Regions from separate parts of the Cytobacillus sp. BC1816 genome, predicted to be linked through region 2. Evidence: a T-box and tRNA genes for the amino acid it is inferred to sense, from the RefSeq annotation. Region 2 holds a T-box; the other regions hold tRNA genes.
The links. A T-box is a leader RNA that pairs with one kind of tRNA and senses whether it is charged. The one in region 2 lies ahead of tyrS (tyrosine--tRNA ligase), so its partner is inferred to be a tRNA-Tyr.

Region 1: it encodes a tRNA-Tyr, which carries the amino acid that the T-box ahead of tyrS (tyrosine--tRNA ligase) is inferred to sense. The anticodon was not compared.
Region 3: it encodes a tRNA-Tyr, which carries the amino acid that the T-box ahead of tyrS (tyrosine--tRNA ligase) is inferred to sense. The anticodon was not compared.

Annotation. Positions count from the first base shown of each region.
Region 1 is NZ_CP195611.1:480,017-484,584, forward strand. Features, by position in the region: rRNA gene ACR42H_RS02470 (23S ribosomal RNA) at 1-408, shown strand, start outside; rRNA gene rrf (5S ribosomal RNA) at 612-728, shown strand; tRNA gene ACR42H_RS02480 (tRNA-Glu) at 752-826, shown strand; tRNA gene ACR42H_RS02485 (tRNA-Val) at 831-906, shown strand; tRNA gene ACR42H_RS02490 (tRNA-Lys) at 944-1,019, shown strand; tRNA gene ACR42H_RS02495 (tRNA-Leu) at 1,035-1,119, shown strand; tRNA gene ACR42H_RS02500 (tRNA-Gly) at 1,126-1,200, shown strand; tRNA gene ACR42H_RS02505 (tRNA-Arg) at 1,208-1,284, shown strand; tRNA gene ACR42H_RS02510 (tRNA-Pro) at 1,290-1,366, shown strand; tRNA gene ACR42H_RS02515 (tRNA-Ala) at 1,388-1,463, shown strand; tRNA gene ACR42H_RS02520 (tRNA-Met) at 1,482-1,558, shown strand; tRNA gene ACR42H_RS02525 (tRNA-Ser) at 1,574-1,666, shown strand; tRNA gene ACR42H_RS02530 (tRNA-Met) at 1,803-1,876, shown strand; tRNA gene ACR42H_RS02535 (tRNA-Asp) at 1,880-1,956, shown strand; tRNA gene ACR42H_RS02540 (tRNA-Phe) at 1,982-2,057, shown strand; tRNA gene ACR42H_RS02545 (tRNA-Tyr) at 2,080-2,163, shown strand; tRNA gene ACR42H_RS02550 (tRNA-Trp) at 2,171-2,244, shown strand; tRNA gene ACR42H_RS02555 (tRNA-His) at 2,256-2,331, shown strand; tRNA gene ACR42H_RS02560 (tRNA-Gln) at 2,357-2,431, shown strand; tRNA gene ACR42H_RS02565 (tRNA-Cys) at 2,439-2,512, shown strand; tRNA gene ACR42H_RS02570 (tRNA-Gly) at 2,527-2,600, shown strand; tRNA gene ACR42H_RS02575 (tRNA-Ile) at 2,607-2,683, shown strand; gene ACR42H_RS02580 (cytochrome c oxidase subunit 2A) at 3,262-3,402, shown strand; gene ACR42H_RS02585 (cytochrome c oxidase subunit II) at 3,415-3,879, shown strand; gene ACR42H_RS02590 (cbb3-type cytochrome c oxidase subunit I) at 3,893-4,568, shown strand, end outside.
Region 2 is NZ_CP195611.1:2,185,024-2,189,591, forward strand. Features, by position in the region: gene ACR42H_RS11250 (protein phosphatase 2C domain-containing protein) at 1-785, shown strand, start outside; gene ACR42H_RS11255 (sensor domain-containing protein) at 1,304-2,188, shown strand; gene ACR42H_RS11260 (MarR family transcriptional regulator) at 2,336-2,848, shown strand; T-box leader at 2,863-3,077, shown strand; gene tyrS (tyrosine--tRNA ligase) at 3,127-4,371, shown strand.
Region 3 is NZ_CP195611.1:174,994-179,561, reverse strand. Features, by position in the region: gene ACR42H_RS01025 (anti-sigma factor family protein) at 1-203, opposite strand, end outside; gene sigW (RNA polymerase sigma factor SigW) at 221-784, opposite strand; gene ACR42H_RS01015 (aspartyl-phosphate phosphatase Spo0E family protein) at 959-1,117, shown strand; gene rocF (arginase) at 1,160-2,065, opposite strand; tRNA gene ACR42H_RS01005 (tRNA-Ala) at 2,258-2,333, opposite strand; tRNA gene ACR42H_RS01000 (tRNA-Gly) at 2,341-2,415, opposite strand; tRNA gene ACR42H_RS00995 (tRNA-Lys) at 2,483-2,555, opposite strand; tRNA gene ACR42H_RS00990 (tRNA-Gln) at 2,561-2,635, opposite strand; tRNA gene ACR42H_RS00985 (tRNA-Tyr) at 2,701-2,784, opposite strand; tRNA gene ACR42H_RS00980 (tRNA-Thr) at 2,800-2,875, opposite strand; tRNA gene ACR42H_RS00975 (tRNA-Val) at 2,896-2,971, opposite strand; tRNA gene ACR42H_RS00970 (tRNA-Glu) at 2,976-3,050, opposite strand; tRNA gene ACR42H_RS00965 (tRNA-Thr) at 3,078-3,150, opposite strand; tRNA gene ACR42H_RS00960 (tRNA-Asn) at 3,187-3,261, opposite strand; rRNA gene rrf (5S ribosomal RNA) at 3,283-3,399, opposite strand; rRNA gene ACR42H_RS00950 (23S ribosomal RNA) at 3,524-4,568, opposite strand, start outside.

The DNA.
Region 1 (4,568 bases), 1.7 Mb from region 2:
TGGCACCTCGATGTCGGCTCATCGCATCCTGGGGCTGTAGTCGGTCCCAAGGGTTGGGCTGTTCGCCCATTAAAGCGGTACGCGAGCTGGGTTCAGAACGTCGTGAGACAGTTCGGTCCCTATCCGTCGTGGGCGCAGGAAATTTGAGAGGAGCTGTCCTTAGTACGAGAGGACCGGGATGGACGCACCGCTGGTGTACCAGTTGTCTTGCCAAAGGCATCGCTGGGTAGCTATGTGCGGAAGGGATAAGTGCTGAAAGCATCTAAGCATGAAGCCCCCCTCGAGATGAGATTTCCCATAGCGTCAAGCTAGTAAGATCCCTGAAAGATGATCAGGTTGATAGGTCAGAGGTGGAAGCGTGGCGACATGTGGAGCTGACTGATACTAATCGATCGAGGACTTAACCAAAACGAAAAGCGGAGGCGACTGTTCAACTTCGAGAGACGTTGGAGAGCCGGCTATTCAAATCCTGGTTTTGGGATTTGGAGGGACGGATCGAAACGGCCGAGAAGTTAGGAGCCGAAGCTAGACAAGTCATTGGTGAATTCTCGGCATATGCTTCTTCATGCATTATCTAGTTTTGAGGGAACGAAGTTTCTTCAACCAAATAGTCCGGTGGCGATAGCGAGAAGGTCACACCCGTTCCCATACCGAACACGGAAGTTAAGCTTCTCAGCGCCGATGGTAGTTGGGGGCTGTCCCCCTGTGAGAGTAGGACGCTGCCGGGCACCCTAATTGGGTAATTTTATATGGCCCCTTGGTCAAGCGGTTAAGACACCGCCCTTTCACGGCGGTAACACGGGTTCGAATCCCGTAGGGGTCACCATTTTGGAGGATTAGCTCAGCTGGGAGAGCATCTGCCTTACAAGCAGAGGGTCGGCGGTTCGATCCCGTCATCCTCCACCATAACTTTTGAACGAGCGATTTGCTCTTCTAAAGGTATGAGCCATTAGCTCAGTCGGTAGAGCATCTGACTTTTAATCAGAGGGTCGAAGGTTCGAGTCCTTCATGGCTCACCATTTTAATTTCATATTGCGGGTGTGGCGGAATTGGCAGACGCACCAGACTTAGGATCTGGCGCCGCAAGGCGTGGGGGTTCGACTCCCTTCACCCGCACCATTTTAAGCGGAAGTAGTTCAGTGGTAGAACATCACCTTGCCAAGGTGGGGGTCGCGGGTTCGAATCCCGTCTTCCGCTCCATTATTTTGCGCCCGTAGCTCAATTGGATAGAGCGTTTGACTACGGATCAAAAGGTTAGGGGTTCGACTCCTCTCGGGCGCGCCATATTACGGGGAGTAGCTCAGCTTGGTAGAGCACTTGGTTTGGGACCAAGGGGTCGCAGGTTCGAATCCTGTCTTCCCGACCAGCGACACTTCTTTTATTACATGGGGCCTTAGCTCAGCTGGGAGAGCGCCTGCTTTGCACGCAGGAGGTCAGCGGTTCGATCCCGCTAGGCTCCACCATAAATATTTAGTCATAATGGCGGTGTAGCTCAGCTGGCTAGAGCGTACGGTTCATACCCGTGAGGTCGGGGGTTCGATCCCCTCCGCCGCTACCAATATGCTTATTTTTCGGAGGAATACCCAAGTCAGGCTGAAGGGATCGGTCTTGAAAACCGACAGGCGGGTCAAACCGCGCAGGGGTTCGAATCCCCTTTCCTCCTCCAGATTTTATTTAATAATACTATCGCGGGGTGGAGCACGCCCGAATAATCTTTCTGAAATCGGGGCGGTACTTCATTGAATAAGCTGCGAGATGAAATGCTAGATGTGAGCATGGAAAAATCACATAAATAATACTATCGCGGGGTGGAGCAGTCCGGTAGCTCGTCGGGCTCATAACCCGAAGGTCGCAGGTTCAAATCCTGCCCCCGCAATCTGGTCCGGTAGTTCAGTTGGTTAGAATGCCTGCCTGTCACGCAGGAGGTCGCGGGTTCGAGTCCCGTCCGGACCGCCATTTTTACAAAAAGTAAATAATATGTGGCTCAGTAGCTCAGTCGGTAGAGCAAAGGACTGAAAATCCTTGTGTCGGCGGTTCGATTCCGTCCTGAGCCACCATTTCCTTAGTCTTTTCAGACTTGGAGGGGTAGCGAAGTGGCTAAACGCGGCGGACTGTAAATCCGCTCCTTCGGGTTCGGCAGTTCGAATCTGCCCCCCTCCACCATTTATATAGGGGTATAGTTTAATGGTAAAACGAAGGTCTCCAAAACCTTTGATGTGGGTTCGATTCCTGCTACCCCTGCCAGTAGGATAGTGGCGGTTGTGGCGAAGTGGTTAACGCATCGGATTGTGGCTCCGACATTCGTGGGTTCGATTCCCATCAATCGCCCCATTATTCTTTTAGACAGCATTATTATTGGGCTATAGCCAAGCGGTAAGGCACCGGACTTTGACTCCGTCACTCGCAGGTTCGAATCCTGCTAGCCCAGCCATTTTTAAGGCAGCATAGCCAAGTGGTAAGGCAGAGGTCTGCAAAACCTCCATCCCCGGTTCAAATCCGGGTGTTGCCTCCAACTGATAATCATATGCGGGTGTAGTTTAGTGGTAAAACCTCAGCCTTCCAAGCTGATGATGAGGGTTCGATTCCCTTCACCCGCTCCAACATATGGGCCTATAGCTCAGCTGGTTAGAGCGCACGCCTGATAAGCGTGAGGTCGATGGTTCGAGTCCATTTAGGCCCACCATTATACATACCATTTTCAAACTAATTCCAATAGGGATTGGTTTTTTTGTTTATAGAAACTTTTCTTGAAATGGTTATGGGATACCTATTTAAAAGCTTCTGTTCCCAAATCTTTGTATCAATCAATATGTATAAAGCCTGTCTCTTAGAGAGACAGGTTTTTTTAAAATAAAGAAAAGTAGATGATGGAGTTTCGTTTAAATTTCTTCCTGTAAGTTAGGAAGTTTGAATGCAAGGGAACGAAAGAGGATTAATCATTCCTAAGACAACGGGAAAGGGGATATAAGTGACAAAAAGTCTAATTGTACCTAAAGAAGAAAAGCGAATATGAAGAAGCGAGATCTTAAGACTCCCCATTAGCATGGGGTTATTCGTGAGTAGATCTTTTGTGAACTATTTGTGAATCGTCATGCTTGCCAGTATAGAATTCAATGGAGGAAAACCTTGATATTACTGTGTTTTTGCTTATATCTCAGCATCTTTGCCTGCGAATATATGAAAAAAGTGTGATTCATTTCACTTTTATGAAAACCCTTCTCAACTATGATGTAGGTAACAAAGCTAAGGAGCTGATAGAAGGTGGAAACGCGAAAAGTGGTCCAGAGCAGTTCAAAGGAACATAACTCTCTAAGGGGTACGTTCTTTTCAGTTACAGTTGTGGGGCTTGGGATCTTTGTTACTTATTTAATTGTGTATGGCCTGTACATGACCAGATTATAGGGGGGATATAAAATGATGCATCGGTCGGAGAAGATATGGCTGATATTAAGCTTTGGAATGATTATTGGATTCATGCTGATTACGGGCTATCAGACATTCGCCCTGGAGATGGGGCCGCCAAGCTATGGAGAGCGAATTGATCCTCAAAAAGTGGATGAAACAGCGCCATTCGATAATCCCGGGATTAAAAAGGTAGGCGAGAAAGAGTATGAAGTAGTCATGACCCTTCAGGTATTCAGCTTTACCCCAAATGAAATTGAAGTTCCTGCAGGATCAACGGTTCATTTTACTATGACATCAAAAGATGTCGTGCATGGCTTTCAGGTTGCTGACACGAACTTAAATGCAATGGTTGTGCCTGGCTATGTACAAAAGATCACTCAGAAATTTGATAAGCCGGGTGAATATTTGGTTCTTTGCAATGAGTACTGCGGTGCAGGCCATCAGATGATGAGTACTACCATTACGGTGAAATAAAGGGGGGATAACAGTGGAAACAGTTATTAAGCAAACGGGAAAAACACAAGCTTTTAAGGATAAAGCAAATAAAGTTATGGGAATTAGCCTGGAGGATGCAAAAATAACGAAATCATATTTATCTGTTGCTTTTTTAGCCATCCTGCTGGGCGGAATACTTGGACTTTTGCAAGGACTGAACCGGGCTGGAATGCTGGAATTGCCGGCATGGCTGAACTATTATCAGGTTCTTACAGCTCACGGTCTGCTGCTGGTAGTCGTTCTTTCGGCTTTCTTCACAATTGGTTACTTCTATGCTGGATTATCGCATACTCTGGGAGGACTGCTTCCTAAGGTAAGAAAGATGGCCTGGATTGGCTTCTGGATGAAGATTTTCGGATTTGTCCTAGCTGTGATTCCGATTTTAATGAATGAAGCATCTGTTATGTATACTTTCTATCCGCCAATGGCTGCTTCACCCATTTTCTATATCGGCTTAGTCTTCATTGTATTGGGTGTATGGATGTGCGCCTTTGGTGCATTTATTAATGTGGCTAGCTGGCGAAAGAGGAATCCCGGCCAGCATATCCCTATTCTTTCTTTCTTTGCAACCGGTGTATTTGTTCTCTTATTTTTTGGAAGCATACCTGTAGCCATTGAGGTTTTTACCATTATCCCTTGGGCTTTTGGATGGGTGGAGACAATAAATG
Region 2 (4,568 bases):
ACTCCTGGGTTGGCAGTGAGGAGCCTTACCTGGATGAAATAAGCATTCAGCATATCGGAAGAATGGTATTAGGGCGTTTCGGCGGAAACAGGAATGCTGGGCAAAATAAAAATGAAGACGGCTGCCTTTTATGGATAGGTAATAACGAAGATTGGGAGTTTACTGTTTTACTTGATGCCCATACTACAGCTGAAAGCGCTGAGTTAGTTATTCAAACGGTCAAATCACTGAAAACGGAAATCATTGCTTTATTAGTGCTGCCGCCTGGAGAGGTGTTTGAACAGGTTGGCGGATTACTGCTTAAACAATTTAAAAGCCAGGATTTCAAGGCGGAATGCAAAAAGATTAAAGGTGAAACAGCTTTCCTATGTGTGATCAGAAAAGGCTCATTTCTTTGGTGGCTATCAATCGGGGATTGTATTCTGCATTTATTCCACCCCGAACTGGCTGCATTTAACGAATATCAGCAAAACCACCGAAGTTTTTATGAATGGGTGGGTAATGTCAATACGTTTGATTTGCCGGTTCCCTGTTATAGCTCGGGTACAAAGGAGCTCAGAAGAGGCAGGAATCATATTTTTCTAACAACAGATGGCTTGACAGAATGTCCCCACACCAACTTTGCTGAACCAAAAGAAATATTTAATCTCTTTAGCATGTTCGGGAATGAGGGTGGGGTCCGTGAGCTATTGAAGTTAATAAAAGATAGGGATGTCCGGGACAGTACGACCATTATATCCTGGATAATTGAAGCTGAGCATGAAGGAAGTAAGCCCAGCGGCTGATTTGACAGATACTTGGCAGAAAATCGGCAGTAAAAGAAAATAGACCTGGAGACAAGAGAATTTGAATGAATAACGACGAAAAAGAAGCCTCCACTCTAAGGATAAAGGGTCCGTTTTCGGGTGCTTTACTGATAAAGGACATAAAAAATGACGTGTGAATCAGCACACGTCATTTTCCTATAAGGTTTTTTGCTTATTTTATCGTTTTTGAGATAGCAATTGACCTTATAATTTATAATGGACAATAAGTATTGTACCATCAAAATGCAGTGCAAAGACAGCTGTCAATTTCAATGTCACTTGGGCTGCCTGCAATATCTTACTCTCATTGAACAAACGGGGCAGGTTTATATAATGGTGTGTAATACTCATGCTGTTTTTGCTGCTCTGTTCTCCTTTACTCCATTTCTGTCTGTTAAGCTAACCAAGAAAGGTGAAATTTATTGCTTGCCAGTTTAGTATGAGATAAAATAAAAAATTGGGAATGCATTTCAACTTTCTATAAAAAGGATATAAATATGTTTAAAAATATAGATTTATTTAATCAGGCCTTTTTTTTTGCTCCGATTGGGATGTCGATAGTCTCATTAGAGGGAAAATGGATTAAGGTAAATCATGCTTTAACTAAAATTACTGGTTATACAGAGGATGAGCTCCTTACCACGAACTTTCAAGCCTTAACCTATCCAAAGGACTTAGATACAGATTTATCTTACACACAAGAATTAGTGGAAGGAAAAAGAGACTCTTTTGAGATGGAAAAAAGGTATGTCCATAAAAGCGGGAAGATTGTATGGGTGTTATTATCTGTATCCATAGTGCGGGAAGGGAACAAGCCATTATTCCTTATTTCTCAAATACAAGATATAACCGATCGTAAAAACTCAGAAAGAATATTGAAACAAATGGCTCATTATGACTTTCTAACCCAATTGCCAAATCGGAGATTATTTGAAGAACGACTTAATCATGCAATTGAATCAGCTAATTTCAATAAAGGGCTAGTCGCAGTACTGTATCTTGATTTAGATGGGTTTAAGCAAATAAATGATACCTTTGGTCATGACTTAGGAGACTTTTTGTTAAAAGAAGTCGCCAGCAGGCTTACAGCTTGTATGGGAAGTAAGGATTCTGTAGCCAGGCTTGCGGGTGATGAGTTCACGATTTTACTTCCGGAAACGACAATCGACAATGCAAAACATGTTGCCGAACGGATCATTGACACTCTATCTAATAAAGTATCGGTACAGGATGTTGTTATCTCAATAACTCCTAGTATCGGAATTGCTTTTTGCGATGATTTCAATATGGATGTCAGGAATTTGCTGAAATATGCTGATGGAGCTATGTATCAAGCAAAACAGAACGGAAAGAATAATTATCAAGTTTCACAGAACAGATAAATCTAAGATATGACGTTATTATTAGCGTTGATCCTGAAAGGATTAACGCTTTGTTAGTTTAATAACCAAAACTTGGTGTTGCACTCACTTTCTTTTTTTGTTAGCATCGTATCATAGCTAACGATTCAGAAATTTAGGAGGGATATTATTCATTCGTTTAATGAGGATGGAGAGTTGCTCCCTGAAGAAGTAGATACAATTAATCGCTTAACTAAAATTCCAATTAGTTCCCTAAATCTAGATGCGATTTCAGTCGTCACCAATATTTATCGCGTCGCACAAGGATTAAGAAATAAGATGGAACAAGAAGTCTTATCGCAATACGGCTTATCATGGACAGCGTTTTCAATGCTTTACGATTTGTGGATCTGGGAATCAATTGAAACAAAAAAATTAGCTGAGTCAGCTGGAGTCTCAAAAGCCACAATTAGTAATATAACCAAAACTCTTGAAAAGAAAGAGTTATGTTTTAGGAAGACGGATAACAGGGATAGAAGAATTACTTACGTTTCTCTAACTAATAAGGGAAAACATGTAATGGAGGACCTTTATCCAAAGTTCCATAGTGGCGAGGTCCAGATAGTTTTAGGTTTATCCGCCGATGAACAGAAAAATTTATCCAGAGCCCTAAGAAAAGTAATAATGGATAATAACTTTTGAAAACAACTAAATATTAAAAAGCGTTGATGGGAAACCCAGTAGTTGCTATCTCCCTGTACCCAGAGAGTCGATGGTTGGTGCAAATCGATACACAGATAACAGTGAATTACATTCCTGGAGCTTTCTTTGCCAGATTGTTTTAGCAAAGAACGGCGAGCCGTTATTCATTGAGTGGAAGGATTAATTCCTTCAACAAGGGTGGTACCGCGTGCAAAACCACGTCCCTTTTTTGGGGGCGTGGTTTTTTATTTTTAATTAATATTTGGGAGGAATAACAAATGAACCAGGTTATGAATCAACTAAATACTGAACAGTTGAATGAAGTAAAAAGACAAATGAGCATATACACACAAGGGGTACAGGACATTATTCCTCTTGAAGATTTAGAAGCAAAAGTTGCCAAGTCAGTTCTGCAAAACAAACCATTAAAAATAAAACTTGGTTTAGATCCTTCAGCTCCAGATGTTCATCTTGGACATACAGTGGTTCTTAACAAAATGAGGCAGTTTCAAGAGAACGGACATATCATCCAACTAATTATTGGGGACTTTACAGGAAAAATTGGAGATCCGACAGGCAAATCGGTTGCTAGAAAACAATTGACAGATCAAGAAGTGAAACACAATGCCAAAACATACTTCGAGCAATTTGCAAAGGTTATTAATATGGAGAAAGTCGAATTGCATTACAACTCTAAATGGTTGTCTGAGCTAAAGTTTGAGGATGTAATTCAATTGGCTGGCAAGATCACCGTGGCAAGGATATTAGAAAGGGATGATTTTGAAGAACGCATCGCATTAGGGAAACCAATTTCTCTACACGAATTTTTCTACCCCTTGATGCAGGGATTCGATTCTGTTGTACTGGAATCTGATATTGAGCTTGGTGGAACTGACCAGCATTTTAATATCCTGATGGGAAGACACTTCCAAGAAAAGTTTGGAAAGGAAAAGCAAGTTGCATTGCTGATGCCATTACTGGAAGGACTTGATGGTGTCGAGAAGATGTCTAAATCAAAGAAAAACTACATTGGTATTGATGAGAGCCCGCAGGAAATGTACGGGAAAGCAATGTCCATTCCTGATAAGTTAATGACAAAATACTTTGAGTTAATAACAGATTTTTCACCTGAACAAATTCAGACCACTCAGAAACAGTTAGAAACAGGGAAACTTCACCCCAGGGATGCTAAAATGCTGCTTGCTAAGACAATTGTTAGAATGTACCACGGCATTGATGCTGCAGAGCAGGCAGAACATAATTTTATTTCTGTCTTCCAGAAAGGCTCAATGCCAGATGATATTCCTGTAATAGAGTGGAAAGGAAATAAGGAGACATCAATTGTTGAGCTGCTGGTTGGTTTGGAAATGTTATCATCTAAGAGCGAAGCAAGAAGGATGATTGAAAACAGAGGCGTAAAAGTTAACGGGAAACAAGTGGACAATCCGCAAGTAACCATTAATGTCACTGACGGTTTAATTGTACAGGTAGGAAAACGTAAATTTATTAAAGTGAAAATATAAGATAGATTTTTACAGATCAAGAGGCTGTTAAAGTGACTAACAGCCTCTTACTAATATTAAAAAAAAATTTTTGAAGTCTTGTACTTAAACTAACTTGTGTTTAGTTCAATAAGTAAGGGTAATTTTATAACAAAGAAAACTCGCTATTTTGGGAGGAGTTTTAATTTTTTATATGACATATGCATTGTCAAAAGGCT
Region 3 (4,568 bases), 2.0 Mb from region 2:
ATAACGTTTGCTGTGAAATTTTCAGGTGCCTGTATATGTGAAGTGCTTTGGACTAAAGCGATCGTCTTCTTTAATTCATGGAAATGAATTTGGCATTCCTCACAGTTCTGCAGATGTGCCCTTAATTCCTTCTCATGTTCGGCTGAGATCTCTTCATCTAGGTACTCATGCATATAAACAACCATTTCTGCTGGACATTTCAAAGTTCTCACCCTCTTTTTTAAACGTATCTTAATTGATTCCTAAGTGCTTCCCTGCCCCGGTGAATTCTGGTTTTAACCGTTCCCAGAGGAAGGTCCAGCGTTTCACTGATCTCGTTCAGCGATAATTCTTCAATATATTTTAGAACAATAACCGAACGATATTTCTCCGGAAGCTTCGATATTTCCCTTTGGATTGTTTCCTGCAGTTCCAGGCTTTCAACATCTTCCTCCGGCAGCCTCGCATCTGAAGCAATTTGAGAATACATGTTCAGTCCATCCGTTCCTGCGACCTCTGCATCCAGATAATAATCAGGCTTCTTTTTTCTGATTCTGTCTATACAAAGGTTAGTGGCAATCCGATAGAGCCACGTGGAAAATTTCAAGTCAATATTAAAGCTGGCAATGTTAACATAGGCTCTTAAGAAAGCCTCCTGTGCGATATCCTCTGCCTCATGCCTGTTTCCCAGCATTCTGTAGCAAATCTGAAAAACTTTATCTTTGTATATTTCAACAACTTCAGCATAAGCATCCTGGTCGCCTTTTAATACTTGCTTTATCCTCTTCTTTACGATTGTCTCCATTTTTTTACCTCCGCTCCAGTGCGGCTAATCGATAATACGAATCGATAGCGGAAAAGGTTTCATTTTAATTAAAAAACATTCAATTTCTATATTAGCAAATTTTTACTTATTCTGGTTTATTTTTTTCCTTTTAGGGTATAAAAGTACTAAATTAATCGAAAAGGGTTGGTTACGGTGTGTGTTAAGGAATTATTGAGAGATATTGAGGATTGCAGATCAAGAATGATTCAGTTAACAGCTTCCGCTTCTTTTACAGACCACTTGGTAGTTGATACGAGCACGAAACTCGATCAGCTTCTAAATAAATATTATACACTTACAGCAAAAAAATGAGCAGAACTTGTATACGTTCTGCTCATTTTTATTTTTCTATTATTATAGAAGCTTCTCGCCAAATAATGAACCCATAAGCGCGACTGCCACAGTAGCTGTTTTGTTTTTGTCATCCAAAATTGGGTTAACCTCTACAAATTCAGCCGATGTAATGATCTGCGATTCTGCAAGCATCTCCATGGCCAAGTGGCTTTCACGGTAGCTGATACCTCCAATAACTGGAGTTCCAACACCAGGGGCATCATGCGGATCCAGTCCATCCAAATCTAAAGACAGATGAACACCATCTGTATTTCTTTCTTTTAAGTATGTAATAGACTCCTCCATGACCTTTGTCATCCCAATCCGGTCGATTTCGTGCATGGTGTATACTTTAATGCCTCTTTCCTTAATAAGCTCCCGCTCTCCTTCATCCAAAGATCTTGCCCCAATAATGACAATATTCTCTGGCTTAACCTTTGGAGCATATCCCCCTACATTGGTTAAAAGCGGGTGGCCAATTCCCAGGCTTACTGCAAGAGGCATACCGTGTATGTTCCCTGATGGTGAAGTTTCAGCTGTATTTAAATCACCGTGGGCATCATACCAGATTACCCCAAGATTTTTATAGTGCTTCGAAACACCGGCCAAGGTTCCGATTGCGATGCTGTGATCGCCGCCCAGTACTAATGGAAAAGAACCGCTTTCTATTGCTTTATCAACTTCTTCGCCTAGTTTTTCTGTCTTTTCAGCAATAAGGTCCAAGTTTCTAAGATTTGAATTTGGATCGATTTGAACTTCTGGACGGCCGATGGCAATATCGCCCTGGTCATGGATTTCTTCGAATAAACACTTTAATCGTTCATTTACACCGGCATATCGGATCGCACTTGGCCCCATGTCCACACCGCGTCTCATCTGGCCAAGATCCATCGGCATTCCAATTATCGATAATTTCTGTCTTTTCATAGTAAAGTCCTCCCTTTCCCTTCATACTCATATTTTAACCGCTTTCAAACACATGACTCAACTCGACAAAATCGTGTATATATATGCGGTTTCCGGGGAAGAAAGTCCTAACAACCAGGTGTTCACCTCTAATGATGAGAAATAAAAAATCCCTAAACCATGATGGTTTAAGGATTGTCGTATGATGTATAATGGTGGAGCCTAGCGGGATCGAACCGCTGACCTCCTGCGTGCAAAGCAGGCGCTCTCCCAGCTGAGCTAAGGCCCCATTTATTTGGAGCGGAAGACGGGATTCGAACCCGCGACCCCCACCTTGGCAAGGTGATGTTCTACCACTGAACTACTTCCGCAAACATATTTATATGAAAAGTAAGACCTTCAGGAATCGATTCCCAAGGTCTGTGTTTTTCTATAAAGTGAGCCATGAAGGACTCGAACCTTCGACCCTCTGATTAAAAGTCAGATGCTCTACCGACTGAGCTAATGGCTCGAAATTGGCTGGGCTAGCAGGATTCGAACCTGCGAGTGACGGAGTCAAAGTCCGGTGCCTTACCGCTTGGCTATAGCCCAATAATGACAAAATAAAAAGGACATTCATATCTTGTCCAGTTTTTTGTGTTTTTATTAAAAATAAGTGGTGGAGGGGGGCAGATTCGAACTGCCGAACCCGAAGGAGCGGATTTACAGTCCGCCGCGTTTAGCCACTTCGCTACCCCTCCATCTATAAAACAAGATGGTGCCGGCGAGAGGACTTGAACCCCCAACCTACTGATTACAAGTCAGTTGCTCTACCAATTGAGCTACACCGGCAGCTTGTACATTTAAATTAATGGTGGAGGATGACGGGATCGAACCGCCGACCCTCTGCTTGTAAGGCAGATGCTCTCCCAGCTGAGCTAATCCTCCATTATGGTGACCCCTACGGGATTCGAACCCGTGTTACCGCCGTGAAAGGGCGGTGTCTTAACCGCTTGACCAAGGGGCCTAGTACTCTAGTTGTCTAAATTAAAAGAGCTTCCAACCGGGCTCGAACCGGTGACCTCTTCCTTACCATGGAAGTGCTCTACCTGCTGAGCTATGGAAGCAACAGCTCATAATTCCCAAAAGGGGCTTTATGAAAATGGCTCCGCAGGCAGGATTCGAACCTGCGACCGTTCGGTTAACAGCCGAATGCTCTACCACTGAGCTACTGCGGAAAATTGGTATTTTAGTAAACAGCCCGGCAGCGTCCTACTCTCACAAGGGGACAGCCCCTAACTACCATCGGCGCTGAGAAGCTTAACTTCCGTGTTCGGTATGGGAACGGGTGTGACCTTCTCGCCATCGCCACCAGACTATTTTCAAAAGACAAGTATGATTATACTTTCTTTTGGTGTTTTTTTCAAGAGGAAATTTCATTTTCTCGTTCCCTCAAAACTAGATAATGCATGAAGAAGCATATGCCGAGAATTCACCAATGTGGTTAAGTCCTCGATCGATTAGTATCAGTCAGCTCCACATGTCGCCACGCTTCCACCTCTGACCTATCAACCTGATCATCTTTCAGGGATCTTACTAGCTTGACGCTATGGGAAATCTCATCTCGAGGGGGGCTTCATGCTTAGATGCTTTCAGCACTTATCCCTTCCGCACATAGCTACCCAGCGATGCCTTTGGCAAGACAACTGGTACACCAGCGGTGCGTCCATCCCGGTCCTCTCGTACTAAGGACAGCTCCTCTCAAATTTCCTGCGCCCACGACGGATAGGGACCGAACTGTCTCACGACGTTCTGAACCCAGCTCGCGTACCGCTTTAATGGGCGAACAGCCCAACCCTTGGGACCGACTACAGCCCCAGGATGCGATGAGCCGACATCGAGGTGCCAAACCTCCCCGTCGATGTGGACTCTTGGGGGAGATAAGCCTGTTATCCCCGGGGTAGCTTTTATCCGTTGAGCGATGGCCCTTCCATGCGGAACCACCGGATCACTAAGCCCGACTTTCGTCCCTGCTCGACTTGTAGGTCTCGCAGTCAAGCTCCCTTGTGCCTTTACACTCTGCGAATGATTTCCAACCATTCTGAGGGAACCTTTGGGCGCCTCCGTTACTTTTTAGGAGGCGACCGCCCCAGTCAAACTGCCCACCTGACACTGTCTCCCGCCCCGATAAGGGGCGCGGGTTAGAATTTCAATACAGCCAGGGTAGTATCCCACCGACGCCTCCACCGAAGCTAGCGCTCCGGCTTCTCAGGCTCCTACCTATCCTGTACAAGCTGTACCAAAATTCAATATCAGGCTACAGTAAAGCTCCACGGGGTCTTTCCGTCCTGTCGCGGGTAACCTGCATCTTCACAGGTACTATAATTTCACCGAGTCTCTCGTTGAGACAGTGCCCAGATCGTTACGCCTTTCGTGCGGGTCGGAACTTACCCGACAAGGAATTTCGCTACCTTAGGACCGTTATAGTTACGGCCGCCGTTTACTGGGGCTTCGATTCAAAGCTTCGCTTGCGCTAACCTCTCCT